DNA from 2 places in the Clostridium sp. Marseille-QA1073 genome. Region 1 is predicted to be linked to the other one. Evidence: a T-box and tRNA genes for the amino acid it is inferred to sense, from the RefSeq annotation. Region 1 holds a T-box; the other holds one or more tRNA genes.
What was found. A T-box is a leader RNA that pairs with one kind of tRNA and senses whether it is charged. The one in region 1 lies ahead of thrS (threonine--tRNA ligase), so its partner is inferred to be a tRNA-Thr.

Region 1 (10,470 bases):
GCTAAGGGCAAAAGCTACTTAGATGGCATACCAGAACGCATAGAACTATATTTAAGTACAAATATAGTCAAAAATGCCATGTCGGTAGGGATACCGGGAACAGGGAGTAGTGGAATACATATAGCAGCAGCATTGGGAGCTATAGCAGGAAATGCAGATTTGAATCTTGAAGTTTTAAGAGATGCTACCATAAAAGATGTAGAAAATGCTAAAAAAATGGTTAATGATCAAAATGTGAGTGTACATTTGTCTGATAGGCATGAAAAGCTATACATAGAAGCTATATGCATAAAAGATGAAGAGCAAGCTAAAGTAGTGATACAAGATAAACATACAAATATTATATTAATTGAGGTAAATGGAAAAGTGCTGTTTGCAGTTGATGAAGATGAGCAGGCTGCTTCAGCTAATACTTCTAATGTGGAACTTTCGGTGGAAAAAATTTATAATTATATAACAAATGTTGATGCTGATGATATTAAGTTTTTACTTGATGGTGCTGAGATGAATAGGAAAGTTGCAGAAGAAGGACTAAAAAATGACTATGGTATGAACGTTGGAAAAACTTTAATGAAGAGCATTAAAGAAGGGTTAATTGGAGACGATATTATGTCCTATACAATGGCAGTAACAGCTTGTGGAGCTGATGCCAGAATGTCAGGATGTATATTACCAGTTATGAGTAGTGCAGGTAGTGGAAATCAAGGATTAACTGCAATACTACCTATAGTAGCTATAAATGAAAAATTAAAATGTGGTGAAGAGGTATTAGTAAGAGCATTAGCGATGAGTCATTTAATTACTTATTATATTAAGAGTCATTTAGGCAGACTTTCAGCACTTTGTGGATGTGGTGTTGGAGCAGCAATAGGGGCAAGTTCAGCAATGACTTACATGATGGGTGGAAAATTGGACAATGTTAGTTATACTATTAAAAATATGATTGGTGACGTTTCAGGAATGATTTGCGATGGAGCTAAGCCAGGATGTGCATTAAAGTTATCAACAGCAGTTGGGGCAGCTGTTAAATCTGCTATACTTTCAACAAGAGGAGTTGAAATATCTGAAAAGGACGGAATAGTAAGTAAAGAAGCAGATAAATCAATCAGAAATCTTGCAAGTATAGCCAATAAAGGTATGTGTGATTGTGATAATGTAATTTTAGATATAATGATTTGTAAATAGATATAAAATTAAAAGCCGTAATCTTCTATTACGGCTTTTAATTTTAGAATCTACAAGAAAGTAATAAACTAAAGATGTTAATATATTTTTAAATATGCATTATATCAGTGAATCTTCAGTTGATACCATTCTTGCTAGCGCTACAGCATAAATTTCTGTTGCTTTTAGCAATTTCTCAACAGACATATATTCATTAGCAATATGGCAACATTCATCTTCATCATAAAATACAGGTCCCCATGCCACTGTGTTTGGCATTGCTTTTGCATAAGAGGTTCCATGCCCTAATGTAAATTCATTTTTTAATCCACTTAATTCATTATAAGTATCTTCCATTATTTTTAAGAATGGTTTTTCTTTACTTACAAATATTGGAGCTAAGAAATCTTCAATTTCAAAAGTACAGTTAGCATTTTTGCATACTTTATTTAAGATTTCCTTTAAGCCTTCTACTGTAGTACCATATACTGGTCTCATATTTAGATTTATATCATAGACGTCATTTTCACCTTTAATAACTGTTGGGGAGATAACATTTCTATGCATATATTCTCCATCTAAATATTCACTTTCACTATATAGACCTAAACCTTTTCCAAAATAATCATAGCAAGACTCTGCTATAAATTTAACCAATCTAGCTCCTGAGTTGTCTTTTAGATTTAAAGTATTTAAAAATTTTCCTAGCATTATTATAGGGTTAACACCTTGCTGAGGATATGCTGAGTGACAGGCAATTCCTTGTGCTGTTACTATGATGTTCTCACCATCTGACTTTAATGAGATTTTTTCATCTTTATTTTCTTTTATGTAGGCTTCAACTATAGCTTGTAGTTCTTCTAAGTTTCCTTTTAAAGTTGCTTTAGCTACTGCAGGCACTGAGTTTGTAGCATTACCGCTTTGTATGTCTAAAATTTCAAAATTACCTATATTATCTTCACATTTTCCTTCAAATTTAAATGATATATCTGCATATCCTTTTTCTTTGTTACATATAGGAAATTGTCCATCAGGAGTAAAACCATAATCTGGTAGAGGATATTTCTTTACATATTCATTCATATCTGTCCATTCTACTTCTTCTTGAGTACCTATTATAAGTTGAACCTTTTTCTTAATAGGCATATTTAATTTACGAATAGCATCCATAGCATATAAAGCAGAAATTATAGGACCTTTGTCATCTAATACCCCACGACCAAATAAAAGTCCGTCTTTTTCTACCATTTCAAAAGGATTGGTTTTCCAATCTTCTAAATCATCTGCAGGAACTACATCTATATGAGTTAATATTCCTATTGTTTCTTTACCTTCTCCCATTTCAATAATTCCTATGGAATCATTTAATACGGTGTAAGCTTTAAAGCCCATATTAGAAGATTTATCTATAACAAGCCTTAAAGCTTCTTTTACTTTATCTATATTCTCAGATACACTTGGAATTTCAACTAAGTCTTTAGTATGATTTATTATATTTTGTTTATTTTCTTCTAAAAAGTTATGAATTTTATTTATTTCATAGTTATTAACCCTCCTAGTTTTAAAGATTTTATACAAAAAATTATAAAGATATCCTAATTAACACAATTGTAACATTTGCAACACCAATTTAAAAGGATAACAATAAAAATATTTAATATAGTTTTAAAATTTTGAAATATAAAAACAATTAATTAAATCGTTTACAATAATTTTTATTATTATCTATAAATTAAAAACCTCAAAGAAAAGAGGAGAAATTGAATATTGGAAAATTGATATTATAATAGGTATTATTATGACTATCTAGGAAGGGGGAATATAGATGTCATATAATGTTATTATTTGTGATGATGATAATATTCAAGTGGGGATTATTAATGGATATTTAAATAAATTTTCTGATGGCAATAATTTATTTAATATCTTAAGTTTTAATAGTGCAGAAGAACTTTTGGACAAACTATCAAAAAATAGTTCGTCATTAAAAATCAGTGATATAGACATTTTTCTTCTAGACATTGAAATGAGTGGCTTAAATGGTATGGAGCTTGGATACAAAATTAGGGAAGTTAATAAAAGAGCAATTATAATTTATATAACAGGATTTAAAGATTATGCTTTGAATGCATTTGAGATAAGAAGTTTTAATTATATTATTAAGCCTATATCTTATGAAAAGTTTTATAGTGTTATTTCGGAAGCAATAGAAATATTAAGTTTAAAAATTGAGAAATCTAAAGAATTGGTAATAGATAATAAAGATAAAGTTTATAGAATTAGATACGATGATATATATTATTTTGAAAAGTATTTAAGGAAAGTAAGGGTGATAACAAAACAGGAAACTATTGAATATTATGCTTCTTTAAAAGAGTTAAAGAAAGTATTAGATATGGATTACTTTGTACAATGCCATCAAAGTTTTATAATTAATAAAAGTAAACTAACCTCCTATAAAAGTCAAAGTGTATATATTTCAGATTTAGATATTGATATTCCTGTAAGCAAAGCATCAGTTAAAGAAGTAAGACAGTGCTTAGCAAACAATTTATTTGGATAGGTGAGGGTATGTGGATATAGTAGTAATTTCAAATATTTTTATAAAAGTTGTAGAAGTAATTTTAGGATATTTATTTATGAGGGCTATGTTTGATAAAAACAATAGGCCTAAACATATAGTGATTATTCTATTAATTTTTCAAGTTACAGTAACTTATTTAAGCAATAGTTACTTCGGATTAGGAAGTCAAAAAGGGATTTTATTTATAATATTTTCAAATGTAATTACTTATAAATATATTTTTAATTCAGATTTGTTAAAAATAATTTTTGGGAATTTAGCTTATATAATTGTAATAACTTTTGTAGAACTTATATTTGTTTCATTTACCTATATGTTATTTGGTATAAATCAAAATCAATTAGTTTCTTCTAATTTATATACAGTAATATATTTTATATTAACTAGAACAATAGTATATTTAATGATTAGATTTTGCAGGTAATATAAAAATAGTGCAAAAAAAAATTTAAAAAAGATATATGTATATGAATTAATAATGACTTTAAGTATAAATATATTTTTTATATTTATGATATTTAGCTTATTTAAGAATAAAGATATAGTTGAAGCTAACAACTATATTTACAATGACAATAACAATTATTATTTTTACTGCAATGGTCATAAATGTTATAAATCAAATAATTAAATATTCAAAAAAGGAATCAGAATGGCTATTGCTTATGAGAGAGTATGAAAGACAACAAAATTATATAGAAAGTTTAGATAGACTTACATATAAGTTAAAGGCTCAAAGATATGATTTTAATCATCATATTAGTTGTATTTATGGGCTTTTAGACTTAAATAATATTGATGAAGCTAAGAAATATGCAAAAGAATTATTAAAAGATGTACAAGAGGTTAACAATATAGTAAACATAGAAAATTCAACAATTTTAGCTATACTAAATAATAATCTAACAGTAGCAAAGGAAAAAGATATAGAAGTAGATTTAAACATAGATATTCCTAAAGAATTAAAAGTTAATTCTATGGATATTTCTATTATATTAGGTAATTCTCTTAGTAATGCCATAGAAGCTTGTGAAAACTTAAAAAAGAAATATATAAAACTTTATATGTATATGAAAGGTGAATATTTAATTATAAAAATAAAAAACAGTAAGAAGAAAGATGTATTTATTGATGAAAATAGTTATGAAACCACTAAAATAGATAAAGAAAACCATGGATTTGGGCTTAAAAACATAAAATATATTGTTGATAAATATGACGGATTGCTAAAAATTGAACAATCAAAAGAAGAATTTGTTTTAAATATTGCTATGAAAGAGATATGTTAAAAAACGTATTTTATAAGATTTTAAAAAATTTAGCCCAATTATTACATTTAACAGTCAAAATGTGCAAAATGTATTTTAAAGATTAGATGAATGTATTAATATAGCTATTGAAGAGTAAATACTTTATTAAGTGGTGATACAATGATAGGCACTTTATCAGTAAAGATATGTAAGTCCTTAGTTAAAAATAATATAATCAAATTTGATGATTTTCAAACTTATATAAAGAAACTTCAAAAGATTATTTTGTTAATTTTAGATATTATAGGATTTATATTAATTGGGATATTGTTTAATTGTCTTTCACAAATGATGTTATTTATTATATCATTTAGAATAATGAGGATGTTTGCAGGAGGATGTTGGCTTAGCAATTATATAAAGAATTTTGTTTGCTTTTCTTCTTTAGCATTAATAAGTGTTTACATATCCTCAGTTAATGAATTATCAGGAAATAATATAATAATTACTGTGGTGCTTATGATTATAGCACTTGTAATATTTTTTAAACAAGCACCTTATAAGTTAAAATTTTCTTCTTATTCTGAAGAAAAGAGAAAAAAGCTTAGAAGAAATACATTTATAGCTTATTTTTTACAAGCTTTAGTAGTTTTAATATTATTTTTGATAAATAAGAATTTATCATCATATTCTTGTACAATAGCTTTTGCTATTTTTATTCAGTCAGTTACTTTATTATAAATAAATTAATCCCACATAAATTAGCAATCCATTACTACCTATGGATTATAAAAGGTCACCTATAAATATAGGTGATCTTTTATATTTAAAATTATAATTTTAAGGAATTAATTTATATTCTAATTTAAAAATATTAATATCTATATATGAAAAACTATTAACTATAACATTGTTAGGTACTTTTTACAAAAGATTGTCCAATTATTACATTTCAATGTCAAATTATGCAAAGCTACTTTATTTTAAAGTAAAAGTATCTTATATTAATAATAGAAAAATAAAGAAATTTGATAAATGAGGTAAAGTTATGGTAAATAAAATATCTAGCAAAATATGTACTTCATTAATTCAAAATAAAATAATTAACGAAGATGATTTAGAAGTTTATATGTATGGCTTAACTATGTTACTGGTAACTATAGGAGAGCTAATTGGATTAATTTTATTAGGTGTTTTATTTGGATGGCTTAAAGAAATGATAGTCTTTACAACAATATTCTTTTTTATGAGGTTGCAAGCAGGAGGATATCATGCTAGTACACCATTAGGATGTTTTCTATCATTTGCAATATTAAGTAATGTTTCTATATTTTTATTTAAAAATATAAATCTGATAAGAAATCCAATAATATTAATAGGAATGCTTTTAATAGCATTGATAATATTTATTAAATTAGCACCAAAGGATACGAAAAATAAGCCTCTAGATGAAGATGAAAAGAGGATTTATAGAAAAAGAACATTTATAACATATTTTATTGAAGTATCCATTATAATAGCTTTATTTATATTAAATAAAGATTTAAATATTTATTGTTATATAGGTTCTGCAGCTATATTTATAGAAGCAGTATCTTTATTAATATAATTTATAGAGGGGGAAGTCATTATGAAAAAAAATTCATTAGTTCTTAAAGGCATAGGAACAGCATCTTTAGCTGTTGCTAAAATGAGTGCAGGAACAGCTTGTTGGGGATTATGGTATCAACCAGCAGTTCCTAAAAAAATAAAAAAATAGTTTAATACCCAATTTATACCCTTTAATATACTTGCTTTAAATGCGAAGTAAAAAAATCATACCTCACATAAACTTTCGCTTGTTGATGGTAATAGCAAAATGCTATTACCTTTTTTTTATTATAAGATAATGAATTTAAGAATATAAATTATTATTAAAAAGTTAACATATATTAATTATATTTTAAAAAATTTAAATTTACAACCTTATTTAAGCAATTATTAGTATTAATTAATTATAAATATCATATATTTATTAAGTAACTTTAAAAAATAAAATCGTGGCAATTGCCACGATTTTATTTTATCTTTCTTTATTATTAATTTCAGTTAATACTCTTTCAACAAATACATCAAGTGCTATAGCACCTTCTTCACCATTTTTTCTACTTCTTACAGCAACTTCTTTATTTTCAGCTTCTTTTTCACCTACAACTAAGATATAAGGAATTCTTTCATTACGAGCTTCTCTTATTTTGTAACCTATTTTTTCAGCTCTGTAGTCAGCTTCAACTTTTATATTATTTGCTTTAAATGTTTTAACAACCTCTTCAGCATAATCATGATGTTTTTCAGAGATTGGAAGAACTTTAACTTGAACTGGTGCTAGCCAAGTTGGAAAAGCACCGGCATATTTTTCTATAAGCAATGCTAGAGTTCTCTCATAACATCCAATTGAAGTCCTATGAATTACATATGGATATCTTTCTTTACTGTCCTTATCAATATAAGTCATTCCAAATCTTTCAGCAAGTGAGAAATCAATTTGAACAGTGATTATTGTATCCTCTTTTCCATGAACATTCTTAATTTGTAGATCTAATTTTGGACCATAGAAAGCAGCTTCACCGACAGCTTCTTTATAGTCAAGTCCTAAATTATCTAAAATTTGTTTCATTATAACTTGAGTTTCTTCCCAAGCTTCTGGTTTATCTATATACTTAGCTTTATTATCTGGATCCCACTTGGAGAATCTATAAGTTATATCTTCTCTTAGTCCTAAAGTTTCTAACATATAATTAATTAAATCAACTACGCCCCTAAATTCTTCTTCCAATTGCTCTGGAGTAACTATTAAGTGACCTTCAGAAATTGTAAATTGTCTTACACGAATTAATCCATGCATTTCTCCAGAAGATTCATTTCTAAATAGAGTTGAAGTTTCGCCATATCTTAATGGTAAATCTCTATAACTTTTTTTTTTAGAGTTATATATCATAAATTGGAAAGGGCAAGTCATTGGACGAAGTGCAAATACCTCATCGTCATTTTCTTCATCTCCAAGAACAAACATTCCATCTTTGTAATGATCCCAATGTCCTGAAATTTTATATAAATCACTTTTAGCCATAAATGGAGTTTTAGTTAATAGATACCCTCTTTTTTCTTCTTCATCTTCTACCCATCTTTGAAGAGTTTGAACAATTTTAGCTCCTTTTGGCATTAATAGTGGAAGTCCTTGACCCACTGGTTCAGCAGTTGTAAATAATTCAAGTTCTCTTCCTAATTTGTTATGATCACGTTTTTTAGCTTCCTCAACTCTTTCTAAATACTCATCTAAATCAGATTTTTTAGTGAAAGAAGTTCCGTATATACGGGAAAGCATTTTATTTTTCTCATTTCCTCTCCAATATGCACCAGCTATTTTTGTCAATTTTATAGCTTTAACATATTTTGTGGACATTAGGTGAGGACCTGCACATAAATCTACAAATTCACCTTGTTTATAAAATGAAATTATAGAATCCTCAGGTAAGTCGTTGATTAATTCAACTTTATAAGGCTCGTTCATTTCATTCATTAATTTAAGTGCTTCTTCCCTAGGAAGCTCAAATCTTTCAATTTTTAAGTCTTGCTTAACGATTTTTTTCATCTCAGCTTCAATTTTTTCTATATCTTCAAAAGTAAATGGTTTTTCTACATCAAAATCATAGTAGAAACCATCTTCAATAGAAGGTCCTATGGCAAGTTTTGCATTAGGATATAAACTTTTAACAGCTTGAGCTAGTATATGTGCTGTTGTGTGCCTAAAAGCATTTCTTCCTTCTTCATCATTAAAAGTAAGAATGCTTAGCTCACAATCTTTATCAACTATATAACGTAGATCTACAGTTTTATTATCAACAAATCCAGCAGTTGCTACTCTTGCAAGACCATCAGAAATATCTTTAGCAATATCTAAAACTGATAATGAGTTTTCATATTCTTTTATTGAGCCATCTTTTAATGTAACTTTAATCATTTTTATTTACCTCCTTAAAACTATTGATAATTAATTATGATAATTCACATCAAAGCATGAGAGTTTTTAAATTATTTTTTAAAATAAAAACTCGCCTCTTTTCTATAATAATTAGAAAAGGGACGAGATAATATTCCCGTGGTTCCACCCAATTTGTATATCAAGATTATGATATACCACTTTAAAAATTTTAACGGATTTATCCGGACTTTATTAGAGTCACTCAGAGGTGGTTTTCAACTGATTCTATTTAAGAATACTTTCAGCTAATATATTCTCTCTCTGTAAATGTAAGGCAGTTTACTCTTCTCTTCACAGCTTTATACTATTATTACCATATTTAAATAAATTTATTACTACTAAAATTATATAATAATAAAAATAAATTTAAAAGAAGTATTTTAAATTATTATATAATTTTTAGGATATATTAAGTCTGTTTTAATCTTATTAACTATTAATGCTAAATTGAGGATAATTTTGTATAGCAAATTTTTCTATAACTCTTTACTATTTATTTCTTTAAGGACTTTCTCAATGAAATCGTCTATAGAAATATTCCCTTCTTCACCATTTTTACGACTTCTAACAGATACTTCCTTCTTAGAAGCTTCTTTTTCACCTACCACCAAAATATAAGGAATTCTTTCATTACGAGCTTCTCTAATTTTATATCCTATTTTTTCAGTACGTTCGTCCATTTCCACTTTTATGCCAAAGCTTTTTAATTTATTTATTATCTTTTCACCATAATTATTGTATTTTTCAGAAATAGGAAGAACTTTTGCTTGTATAGGTGAAAGCCAAGTAGGGAAAGCACCAGCAAAGTGTTCAGTTAGAATTCCTATAAAACGTTCTATACTTCCAAAGACTACACGATGTATCATAACTGGTCTATGTTTTTCACCATCTGAGCCTATATAATTAAGATCAAATCTTTCTGGAAGTTGGAAATCTAGTTGTATTGTACCACATTGCCATGTACGTCCTAAACAATCTTCGAGATGAAAATCTATCTTGGGGCCATAAAATGCACCATCACCCTCATTAACCTTATAGTTATATCCAAGTTCTATAAGAGCTTCTCTAAGAGCCTCAGTTGCTCTGTTCCATTCTTGATCACTGCCCATACTATTTTCTGGTCTTGTAGATAGTTCAACATGATATTTAAATCCAAATACTCCATAAACTTCATCAATTAGTCTTATTACTCCTTTAATCTCATCTTTAATTTGCTCAGGAAGCATAAATATATGAGCATCATCTTGAGTAAAGTTACGAACACGCATTAATCCGTGCAATGCGCCAGATAACTCATGGCGATGTACAAGACCTAATTCACCAATACGAAGAGGTAAATCTCTATAGGAGTGAAGACTTGTTTTATATACTAACATTCCTCCGGGACAGTTCATTGGTTTAATTGCATAATCCATTTCATCTATTTCTGTTGTGTACATGTTTTCTCTATA
Region 2 (10,470 bases), on a different contig from region 1:
CTTAGCCATGAGTTTACACCTCCTATATTGTGGTAATCGGACTTTTAAAGCCCTCCCACTTAATAAGACTAAATCTATAATAAAGATCTTATCTTATAAGCCTAATCTAATTTTTCTATTTGATTAAATTCAAGTTCAACAGGGGTTTCCCTACCGAACATGTCAACTAAACCTTTGATTTTATGTTTTTCAAGATTTATTTCTTGAATTAACACTGTGAAATTTTCAAATGGACCAGAAACTATCTTAACTTGTTCACCAATTTCCACATCTATAGTTACAGTTCTTTCAACTATTCCCATATTGTGTACTTCATCCTCTGTTAGAGGAACGGGCTTAGATCCAGGTCCTACAAATCCAGTGACTCCTCTAGTATTTCTTACGATATACCATGAATCATCTGTCATTACCATTTTTACCATTACATATCCTGGGAATATTTTTTTATAAGTTATTTTTTTCTTGCCATCCTTGATTTCAACCTGCTCTTCCATAGGAACTTGAATATCGTGAACGAATTCTTCAAGGTTTCTATTTTCTATAGCTTTTTCAAGGTTAGCTTTAACTTTATTTTCATATCCAGAATAAGTATGGACTACGTACCATTTAGCTTTACCTGTCATAGCTCAAGGGGTTTGAAGTATCAATCCCCTACCTCCTTTTTTTGTATTATTTAAAGAACATTTTAAAGAGGTTATTGAAACCAGTATCCAACAAACCTACTAGAATCACATAAAGAAGACAAAAGCTAATTACAGCGGCAGCAGCTTTCTTCGCTTCAGCTTTTGCAGGCCATGTTACTCTTTTAAACTCAGCCTTTAAGTCAACAAAAAACTGTACTATTCCTGCACGCTTTCTTTTCTCATTTGATTTTATATCAACTTTATTAGCCATATTTCTCACATCCCCAAAAATATATGCTGTTCAAACATTACTTTGTTTCTTTATGAAGTGTATGTTTGTGGCAGAATTTGCAGTATTTTTGCATTTCTATTCTGTCTGGATTATTTTTTTTATTTTTCATAGTGTTGTAGTTTCTTTGTTTACACTCAGTACATGCTAAAGTTATTTTAACTCTCACAATCTACACCTCCTGCTCTACGAATCAATTTATATCATGAAAGCTTTTTCTTACCTATTACAACTTAATTTTAAAACTTTTGCTACCTAAATAATTTAACATAACTTATTATATATGTCAATAAATTAGTTATTGTCTTTGGTGGTAAGTATTACCTGTTTTAAAATTAACTATACCTCTTAAAAGGACCAGGTTAGAAACCTAGTCCTATACATTGATTTTTCTATATTATTTAATTATAGAAGTAACAACTCCTGAACCTACTGTTCTTCCACCTTCTCTGATCGCGAATCTTAATCCTTCATCCATTGCGATTGGAGTGATTAATTCAACGTTCATGTCGATGTGGTCTCCTGGCATTACCATTTCCATTCCCTCTGGTAATTTAATTGATCCTGTTACGTCTGTTGTTCTGAAGTAGAACTGTGGTCTGTATCCATCAAAGAATGGTGTATGTCTTCCACCTTCTTCTTTTTTAAGTACGTATACTTGACCTACAAACTTAACGTGTGGATTTACTGAACCTGGCTTTGTTAAAACCTGACCTCTTTGGATGTCTGTTCTTTGTACTCCTCTTAATAATGCTCCGATGTTATCTCCTGCTTGTGCTTCATCAAGAAGTTTTCTGAACATCTCAACTCCTGTACAAACTACTTTTCTCTTCTCTTCGCTTAGTCCAACAAGTTCTACCTCGTCTCCAACTTTTAATATTCCTGTTTCTACTCTTCCTGTTGCAACTGTTCCTCTTCCAGTGATTGTGAATACGTCCTCTACTGGCATTAAGAATGCTTTGTCTGTTGCTCTTTCTGGAGTTGGAATATAGCTATCTACTGATTCCATTAATTCCATTATGCATGCTGTCGCAGCTTCATCTGTTGGATTTTCTAATGCTTTTAATGCTGATCCTGTTATTACTGGAATATCATCTCCTGGGAAGTCATACTCGCTTAATAATTCTCTTACTTCCATTTCAACTAATTCTAATAATTCTGGATCGTCTACCATATCTGCTTTGTTTAAGAATACTACTATGTATTGTACTCCTACTCTTGATGCTAGCAGTATATGCTCTCTTGTTTGTGGCATTGGACCATCTGCTGCTGATACTACTAAGATAGCTCCATCCATTTGCGCTGCTCCTGTTATCATGTTCTTTACATAGTCAGCGTGTCCTGGACAGTCAACGTGAGCATAGTGTCTATTATCTGTTTGATACTCAACGTGTGATGTATTGATTGTGATTCCTCTTTCTTTTTCCTCTGGTGCTTTGTCTATTTGGTCATATTTGAATGCCTCTGCAAATCCTCTGTTTGCTAATACTGTTGTGATTGCAGCTGTTAATGTTGTTTTACCGTGGTCAACGTGTCCTATAGTTCCAATGTTAACGTGCGGTTTGCTTCTTTCAAATTTTTCCTTAGCCATTTTTTATTCCTCCTTGATATAGGCTTAATTATTATGAATGAATAATTAATTAATTTACTCCTATAAACTCACCCTGGTGTGTTGCGTTTCCTTAAGTAAGTTTGGAGCCCATAACCGGGATTGAACCGGTGACCTCCACCTTACCAAGGTGACGCTCTGCCTACTGAGCTATATGGGCATTAAAATATGATGTAGATTTATAAAAAAACCGCATCATACAAATGTTAAATATATACTTAAATACTATATATCAGTTACTCATTATACTATATATATCCTTTTATGTCAACGCTATTACTTTCTTTTATCTAAGCATTTTTCCAATTTTCTTTTAACTCTTTGCAGAGCATTATCAATAGACTTAGCATGTCTGTCTAAGTCACAAGCAATTTCTTGATAAGATTTGCCATCTAGATAAGACATGAGCACTTCCATCTCCAGATCTGACAGCACTTCTCCTATCTCATTCTCGATACTTTCTACCTCTTCTCTGCTTATTACCAGTTCTTCTGGATCAGACACCTTAACCCCTGATATTATATCTAGAAGTGTTCTATCTGATTCTTCATCATATATAGGTTTGTTTAGTGATACATATGTATTTAGTGGAATATGTTTTTGACGTGTGGCAGTTTTAACTGCCGTTATTATTTGCCTTGTAACACAAAGTTCCGCAAAAGCCTTAAAGGATGCTAACTTATCTGTTCTAAAATCTCTAATAGCTTTAAATAGCCCAATCATACCTTCTTGGTATATATCTTCTTTATCTGCACCAATTAAAAAATATGATTTAGCTTTAGCTTTCACAAAATTTTGATATTTACATAGCAAATATTCTAAAGCACGATTGTCCCCATTTCTAGCTTCAACAACAATTTCCTCATCAGTTTTGTTCATAAACTGGGAATTTAACTCCTCATTGTCAACCCTTTTCTCCAAAAGCATCCCCTCCAAAATGAATATTGGACTTAACTAAAATTATACATTATTATTTTAAAGCGTCAAGCTATATTACTTGCTTCGCCTTATTTTTTCTAGCTTTTTAGCTATTTCACTGTCAATCATATCCTCAAATAAGTTTCTATCCTGCGAATAAGTTTTTTCATACTTTTTAGAAATCTTTTTATTAGCCTCCATAACGGTGTGATAAAACTCTAATGAAGATATTCTATTGGCTCCCCTTTGAAAAGTAACTTGTTGTTCAATAGCATCAGAAGTAACTACGTAAACCTCTGATGCTCTACCTATATTATTTACGGTCTTTTCAATATATAGGTCTGCTGTTTCTCCTTCTTTAGTAAAAACTACTGTGATATTTCCAATCCTCTCTTTCTTTTGAATACTACCTTTTACCATATGAGCATCGAAAACTATTATAATGTTATATCCTTTAAAGGAAGAATAGTTAATCATAATATCTATTAATTTTGCCCTTGCGGATTCATAACTATAATCCTTTATCGTTCTAAGTTCCGGCCAACTATTTATAACATTGTAGCCATCTATAAATATTTTTCTCAAGATTATATTAGCAAAAGTCTATTTCAACTTTTGCTTCAACACCTCATACATTAGTATTCCACCAGCTACAGAAGCGTTAAGCGAAGTTATTTGACCAACCATAGGGATTTTCATTAGTACATCACATTTTTCTTTAGTTAGTTTTGATATCCCTTTTCCCTCACTTCCTATAACTAACGCTACTGCACCCTTTAAGTCCACATCATAACAATTCTCACCATGCATATCAGCACCATATATCCATAATCCTAATTCTTTTAATTCATCTATAATGCTGTTAATATTCGTAACTTTAGCTATTCTCATATGCTCTGTAGCACCTGCAGAAGTTTTATATACAATAGGAGTGACCCCTACATTTTTTCTTTTAGGAATTATAATTCCATGTGCTCCACAAACTTCTGCCGTTCTTATAATTGAACCAAAGTTATGAGGGTCTTCGATTTCATCCAGTATAATTAAAAATGGTTTTTCATTTTTTGAATTTGCATAATCAATGATTTCTTTTACATTATAATATTTATAAGCAGTAACTTTAGCTATTACACCTTGATGAGCCCCTGTTAAAGACATAGAATCAAGTTTTGCACGATCTACATTTTTAACAACTATACCTTTTTCCTTTGCCAAAGCTAAAACCACATTAATAGAACCTTTAGTATCACCTTTAGCAACTAATATCTGTTCTATAGTTCTATTAGATTTTAAAGCTTCAATTACTGAATTTCTTCCTTCAATAATATCTTCTCTTATTATTTCTTCATTTCCCATATTAGTTTTATTATTGTATTCTTTTTTAACTCTATCTCTACTGTTATTTTTTTTATTTTCTTTCATATTTTAACCTCTTTCATAAACCTATTTAAATTTAAGCTATCTTTAATTATATCCAAAAGTATAACTTTAATTTATGTAGTTGTTTATAAATTAGAATATTTTTTCCTTACTGCCACAATTTCTCCACAGGTCATAGTACCTTCTGGACAAGATCCTTTTATACAATTTGGTCCTCCATTTTTAAATAAAATAGGAGCTACTTTTTTTGCTTCTTTTAACATTGCATCTGCCATATCTCTAATTTCCCATTGAGCTCTATTACAGCATCTATGTGCAAAAAAGTGCATAAGCTCTCTTGCATTCATGGTAACAATAATTTTAGTTTCACAAGCATTTGGAAATACATATCTAGCGTCTTCAATAGCTCTTTTCTGTGCTTGTGACTTTAGTTTTCTTAATACACGTTCTTCAACTTCTGACGTTGAATTTAAAGACTTCTCTCTTATGTATTTATCTAAGCTTTCATTATAAATTTGGTCAAATAATATTTCCACGATTTCATCGTAATACTCTTGGTCCTTTTTCATAGCTTCTATAAATATTTCTTTAGCTTTAGAATTACTCTCTATTGATGGTGGTATTATGTACTCAAAAGCATCCAATTTTACGTATCTTTGACTTTGTTGTGAGTATGAAGCAACTCTATGACGTACTAGTTGATGTGTTAAACTTCTAGACACTCCTTCAATAGCAAAGGTAAAACTAACATGCTCAATAGGAGAATAGTGACCATAATTCATAAGCATACTTAAAAAGTTTTCTGTTTTTTCTTTATCTAATCCTTCTAATATTTCGTCTACTCCTACAGAGCTATAACAAAGCTTTGCTGCTGATGCAATAACCTTTTCCGGGTTTGGTGTATGCTCAATTAATTTAACTTTCAAAGTCATTTTTATCCTCCTCGTATTTTACTATTTTACTTAATATATAATTAAGTTTTTCTTCCTTTTCACATAAATATAGATATCCTATAACTGCTTCAAAACCAGTAGCCCATCTATAATCAGCTACATCTGAATTTTTAGGTGTATGAGATTTAGAATTTCTTCCTCTTTTGAAAATAGCCATTTCATCATCATCTAAATCATCTATTATAATCTTCATATATTCACTTTGCGCTTTTGCTTTTACATAAGATACAGCTTTTACATGAACCTTATGTACATTAAGTCCTCTATTTTTTTCCACTAAATATGTTCTTATAAACACTTCATACACAGCATCTCCTATCAAAGCCAACACTAGTGGATTAAGTTGTTTTATCTCTTCTAGAGTAAATTTTCCCTTTAGTAATTGAAAGTTCATGTTTTTCTCCTTAACCTTATAGTTATTCAATTTTAATTATACACAGATATTTAAAATAATAACAGGTAATAAATGAATATTTTTAAAAATCATGACGAAATTTAGCTAGTAAATTATAAATATATAAATTTAATATCAGTTATTAAAAACTTTGTATAATCTTCGTTTCATTCACAATATAATATTTAAATATTTCTTCTTAATTACAAGAAACATTGAAAATATTTTTAAAATATCAATAGATTATTATAAAAAGAGTAAAGTTTGTAGTAATTTTTATAAATTATAATAATAAATTATTACTTCTAATTATACTTAATTATTATTTTACTCTAATATAAATTTCCTTTAAATAAAAAAATGTTTGCAACAGTTTTAGAATTTTTTAAAACTGTTGTAAACACTTATGTATTAAATATAATTTTTATTTTAGATATTACAAATACCTTAAATAGAATAATTAATTAAAGGTTTCTAAAATACCACCTAGCTATTTCTCTTAAAATGTATAGGTTAATCTTAAAAATTATTTATATACTTGTTCAAATATATATCCTTTTATTGCTAAGGCATTTTTTATCATTGCAGCATGTTCTTTTGATTCTGTTTCAATTTCTATTTCAATATTTGTAAACTCAAGTCCTTTAGGATTCCAGTTTTTATCTTGTTTAATCTTTGATACATTTCCACCTAGTGTAGCTACTTCAGCAACTAATGCTCCCAATTGACCTATTTTATCTCTTAATTCAAATTGTAGAGTTATTCTTCTTTCAACTAAAACTAATTGTCTATCAATTATTTTTGATATTGTAGCTATATCTATATTCCCACCACTTATAACTGCAACAACATTTTTACCAGCATTCTTAATTTTTCCTGTTAATAATGAAGCTAAGGAAACAACTCCTGCACCTTCAGCTATGACCTTATTTCTCTCCATTAGTGCAAATATTCCATAGGCAATTTCATCTTCTGTAACCGTTACTATTTCATCAACATACTCTTTTATTATTTCAAAAGTTTTATCTCCTGGAGTTTTAACAGATATACCATCTGCTAATGACTTTGAACCTTCAACTGTGACAACTTCACCTTTTTCTAGAGATGCTTTACTTGAAGCAATTATTTCTGCTTGAACTCCTATTATCTTTACATTAGCATTTATAGCTTTAGCTGCTATAGCAATACCTGATATAATTCCTCCTCCACCAATTGGAACTATTATAGTATCAACTTCTGGTAAATCTTCAAAGATTTCAAGAGCAATTGTTCCCTGTCCTGCAATTACATGTTCATCATTAAATGGGTGCAAAAATGTTGCTCCTGTTTCCTTTTGTACTTCTACTGCTTTAGCATAACATTCATCGTAAACTTCACCATGCTGTATAACCGTTGCTCCATAATTCTTTGTAGCTTGAACTTTTGCAAGAGGTGCTGTTAATGGCATACATATTGTAGACTTGACACCAAATATAGTTGAAGCATATGCAACTCCTTGAGCATGATTTCCTGCGGAAGATGCAACAACTCCCTTAGCTCTTTCTTCCTCTGTCAATGATGCAACTTTGTTATAAGCTCCTCTAAGTTTGAAAGACCCAGTTTTTTGTTTATTTTCACATTTTAAATATACTTCATATCCAGTGTCTTTTGAAAACGTACTTGAATGAAATAAAGGTGTTTTTCTTACAACTCCCTTTAAATTTTCCTCTGCCTCTCTTATATCAGATAATGATAATGTTATACTCACTATTTTCTCTCCTTTTGTTTAAAAGTTTATACTAAATTAACAAAAAATTTAAAATATAATAATTAGTCAAAAGTTCCGAAGGATATTTTCTGTTAATAAAAAGTAATTTTCTATAGATACTTATTTATTATTATCTATAGAAAATTATAATTTAACATAGTAGAAAACACGCAAGAATACTCTCTATTATTTTTTGAATATAGTTATTCTATGCATATATATCAGTTTTAATATTGTATATCTATACATTATTTTATAGTAAGGTTATTATATTTAAATTCTCTCTTAACTCTTTCAACAACATTTTCTAATCCAATTAATTCAAGTTCTTCTTTAGTTCTAAGTTTAAATTCTACAAGTCCTTCTGATATCTTTTTACCCACAGTTATTCTCATAGGTATTCCTATAAGCTCAGAATCCTTAAATTTAACTCCTACTCTTTCATTTCTATCATCTAAAAGAACATTAACTCCTAAAGACTTTAATTCATTATATAACCTTTCCGCTGCTTCAACTTGTGCTGAATCCTTCATTACTGCTGGAACAACAACTACATGATATGGAGCAATTTCTAGCGGCCATGCTATACCATTTTCATCATGATGCTGCTCTATAATAGCTGCCATTGTTCTATTTATACCTATACCGTAGCATCCCATAACCAATGCCTTGTTTTTACCTTCTTCATCTATAAAATTAGCACCCATAGCATCTGAATATTTAGTTCCTAACTTAAATATGTGTCCTACCTCAACTCCTCTAGCAATAGTGATATCTCCACCACATTTTGGACATTTATCCTCATTAGTAACTTTTCTAAAGTCTCCCACTACACCTTCAAAATCTCTTCCATAATTAACATTTTTAAGATGATATTCTGTTTCATTAGCACCAACTACAAAATTGTACATTTTACTAACTTCTTCATCTATAAGCAGCACATCAACCTTTATTCCAATAGGTCCAGCAAATCCAATTTCAGCATTTGTTGACTTATTAACAGTTTCACTATCAGCTAATGAAAATTCTAATACTCCACCTAGTGCATTTATAACTTTTGTATCGTTAATTTCTCTATCTCCTCTTACCATAACAGCAACTACTTTGTCATTAGCCTTATAAATTATAGTTTTAGCTAACTTTTTCTTTTCTATATTTAAAAATTCTACTAGCTCGTCTATAGTTTTTGAGTGTGGTGTATAAATTTTTTCAATGTCATTTAATTCTTCTTTTTCTTGTATTTCAGCTATAGCTGATGCTTTTTCCATATTAGCACCATACTTACAGCAGTTACAAAAAACTATCTCATCTTCTCCAACTTCAGATTTAACCATAAACTCAGCAGAACCTGAACCACCCATAGCACCAGAATCTGCCTCTACAGGACTAAAATCTAATCCACATCTTGTAAATATGTTATTATAAGCATGATACATTTTTTCATAAGCTATATCTAATCCTTCATTATTTTTATCAAAAGAGTATGCATCTTTCATTATAAACTCTCTAGATCTCATAACTCCAAATCTTGGTCTTCTTTCATCTCTATATTTAGTCTGAATTTGATATAAATTTAAAGGTAATTGCTTATAAGATTTTATTTCATTTCTTGCAAATTCAGTAAACACTTCTTCATGTGTTGGTCCTAAGCAAAACTCTCTTTCATTTCTATCTTTTAGTTTAAACATTTCAGGTCCAAAAACATCCCATCTACCTGATTCTTTCCAAAGTTCAGAAGGAAGTAACGCTGAAGCTAAAAACTCCTGTGCACCAGCTTTATCCATTTCTTCTCTTACTATATTTTCTACATTCTTTAAAACTTTAAGTCCTATAGGCATATAATTGTACACACCTGAAGCTAACTTTCTTATCATTCCAGCTCTAAGCATTAACTGATGACTTAAAATTTCTGCTTCTGCTGGAACTTCTCTTAATGTTCCTAAAAACATATTTGATAATCTCATCGTAAATCACTCCTTAATCTCAACATATTTATTATCATAAAGTTTTAAAATAATTTTAGACATAAAAAAACTCACCCTAGTTTTAGGGCGAGTTAATATCGCGGTACCACCTAAATTTGTACTCTTTTTTGATAACGGTATAATTACCGGTAGTTTTGCTACTGCTCAGAAGTAGGTTCAAAATTGGCAAAAATCTTTCAGCCATGGATTTTCTCTCTGTATTTTAATTTTTACTAGTCTTCCTCATCACAACCTAAATATTAAATTATATTTACAAGAAAATACTATACAATTTTAAATTTATACTGTCAAGAGGATATAAATATATTTATGGTATTATTAGATTTTCTAGAATTTTTTCTCCTATAATTAAATCCTCTATAGTAGTAATTTTTATATTATTATAGTTCCCTTCATATAAATAAACTTTATATCCATATTGCTCTACTACCATAGTATCATCTGTAACTGATATATTGTCTTCATTTACTCTCTTATGACAATTCAAGATGATATCATATTTAAAGCTTTGAGGGGTTTGGACTGCAAAAAGAGTCTCCCTATCTGGAGTGTTTATAGAAAAACCATATTCA

Region 2: it has a tRNA-Thr gene. The T-box ahead of thrS (threonine--tRNA ligase) is inferred to sense a tRNA for this amino acid. The anticodon was not compared.

Annotation. Positions count from the first base shown of each region.
Region 1 covers NZ_JBSVQM010000012.1:20,216-30,685, reverse strand. Annotated here, with positions in the region: gene ACY1IQ_RS12040 (L-cysteine desulfidase family protein) at 1-1,185, shown strand, start outside; gene ACY1IQ_RS12035 (Sapep family Mn(2+)-dependent dipeptidase) at 1,285-2,742, opposite strand; gene ACY1IQ_RS12030 (LytR/AlgR family response regulator transcription factor) at 2,990-3,727, shown strand; gene ACY1IQ_RS12025 (hypothetical protein) at 3,738-4,172, shown strand; gene ACY1IQ_RS12020 (sensor histidine kinase) at 4,318-5,037, shown strand; gene ACY1IQ_RS12015 (accessory gene regulator B family protein) at 5,179-5,739, shown strand; gene ACY1IQ_RS12010 (accessory gene regulator ArgB-like protein) at 6,047-6,607, shown strand; gene ACY1IQ_RS12005 (cyclic lactone autoinducer peptide) at 6,629-6,757, shown strand; gene thrS (threonine--tRNA ligase) at 7,061-8,998, opposite strand; T-box leader at 9,114-9,323, opposite strand; gene thrS (threonine--tRNA ligase) at 9,496-10,470, opposite strand, start outside.
Region 2 covers NZ_JBSVQM010000009.1:53,502-63,971, forward strand. Annotated here, with positions in the region: gene rplK (50S ribosomal protein L11) at 1-9, opposite strand, end outside; gene nusG (transcription termination/antitermination protein NusG) at 102-623, opposite strand; gene secE (preprotein translocase subunit SecE) at 670-894, opposite strand; gene rpmG (50S ribosomal protein L33) at 932-1,081, opposite strand; gene tuf (elongation factor Tu) at 1,310-2,503, opposite strand; tRNA gene ACY1IQ_RS10110 (tRNA-Thr) at 2,606-2,681, opposite strand; gene sigH (RNA polymerase sporulation sigma factor SigH) at 2,798-3,448, opposite strand; gene ACY1IQ_RS10120 (NYN domain-containing protein) at 3,515-4,024, opposite strand; gene rlmB (23S rRNA (guanosine(2251)-2'-O)-methyltransferase RlmB) at 4,043-4,795, opposite strand; gene thyX (FAD-dependent thymidylate synthase) at 4,945-5,751, opposite strand; gene ACY1IQ_RS10135 (Mini-ribonuclease 3) at 5,735-6,166, opposite strand; gene ilvA (threonine ammonia-lyase) at 6,693-7,907, opposite strand; gene ACY1IQ_RS10145 (proline--tRNA ligase) at 8,162-9,877, opposite strand; gene ispD (2-C-methyl-D-erythritol 4-phosphate cytidylyltransferase) at 10,206-10,470, opposite strand, start outside.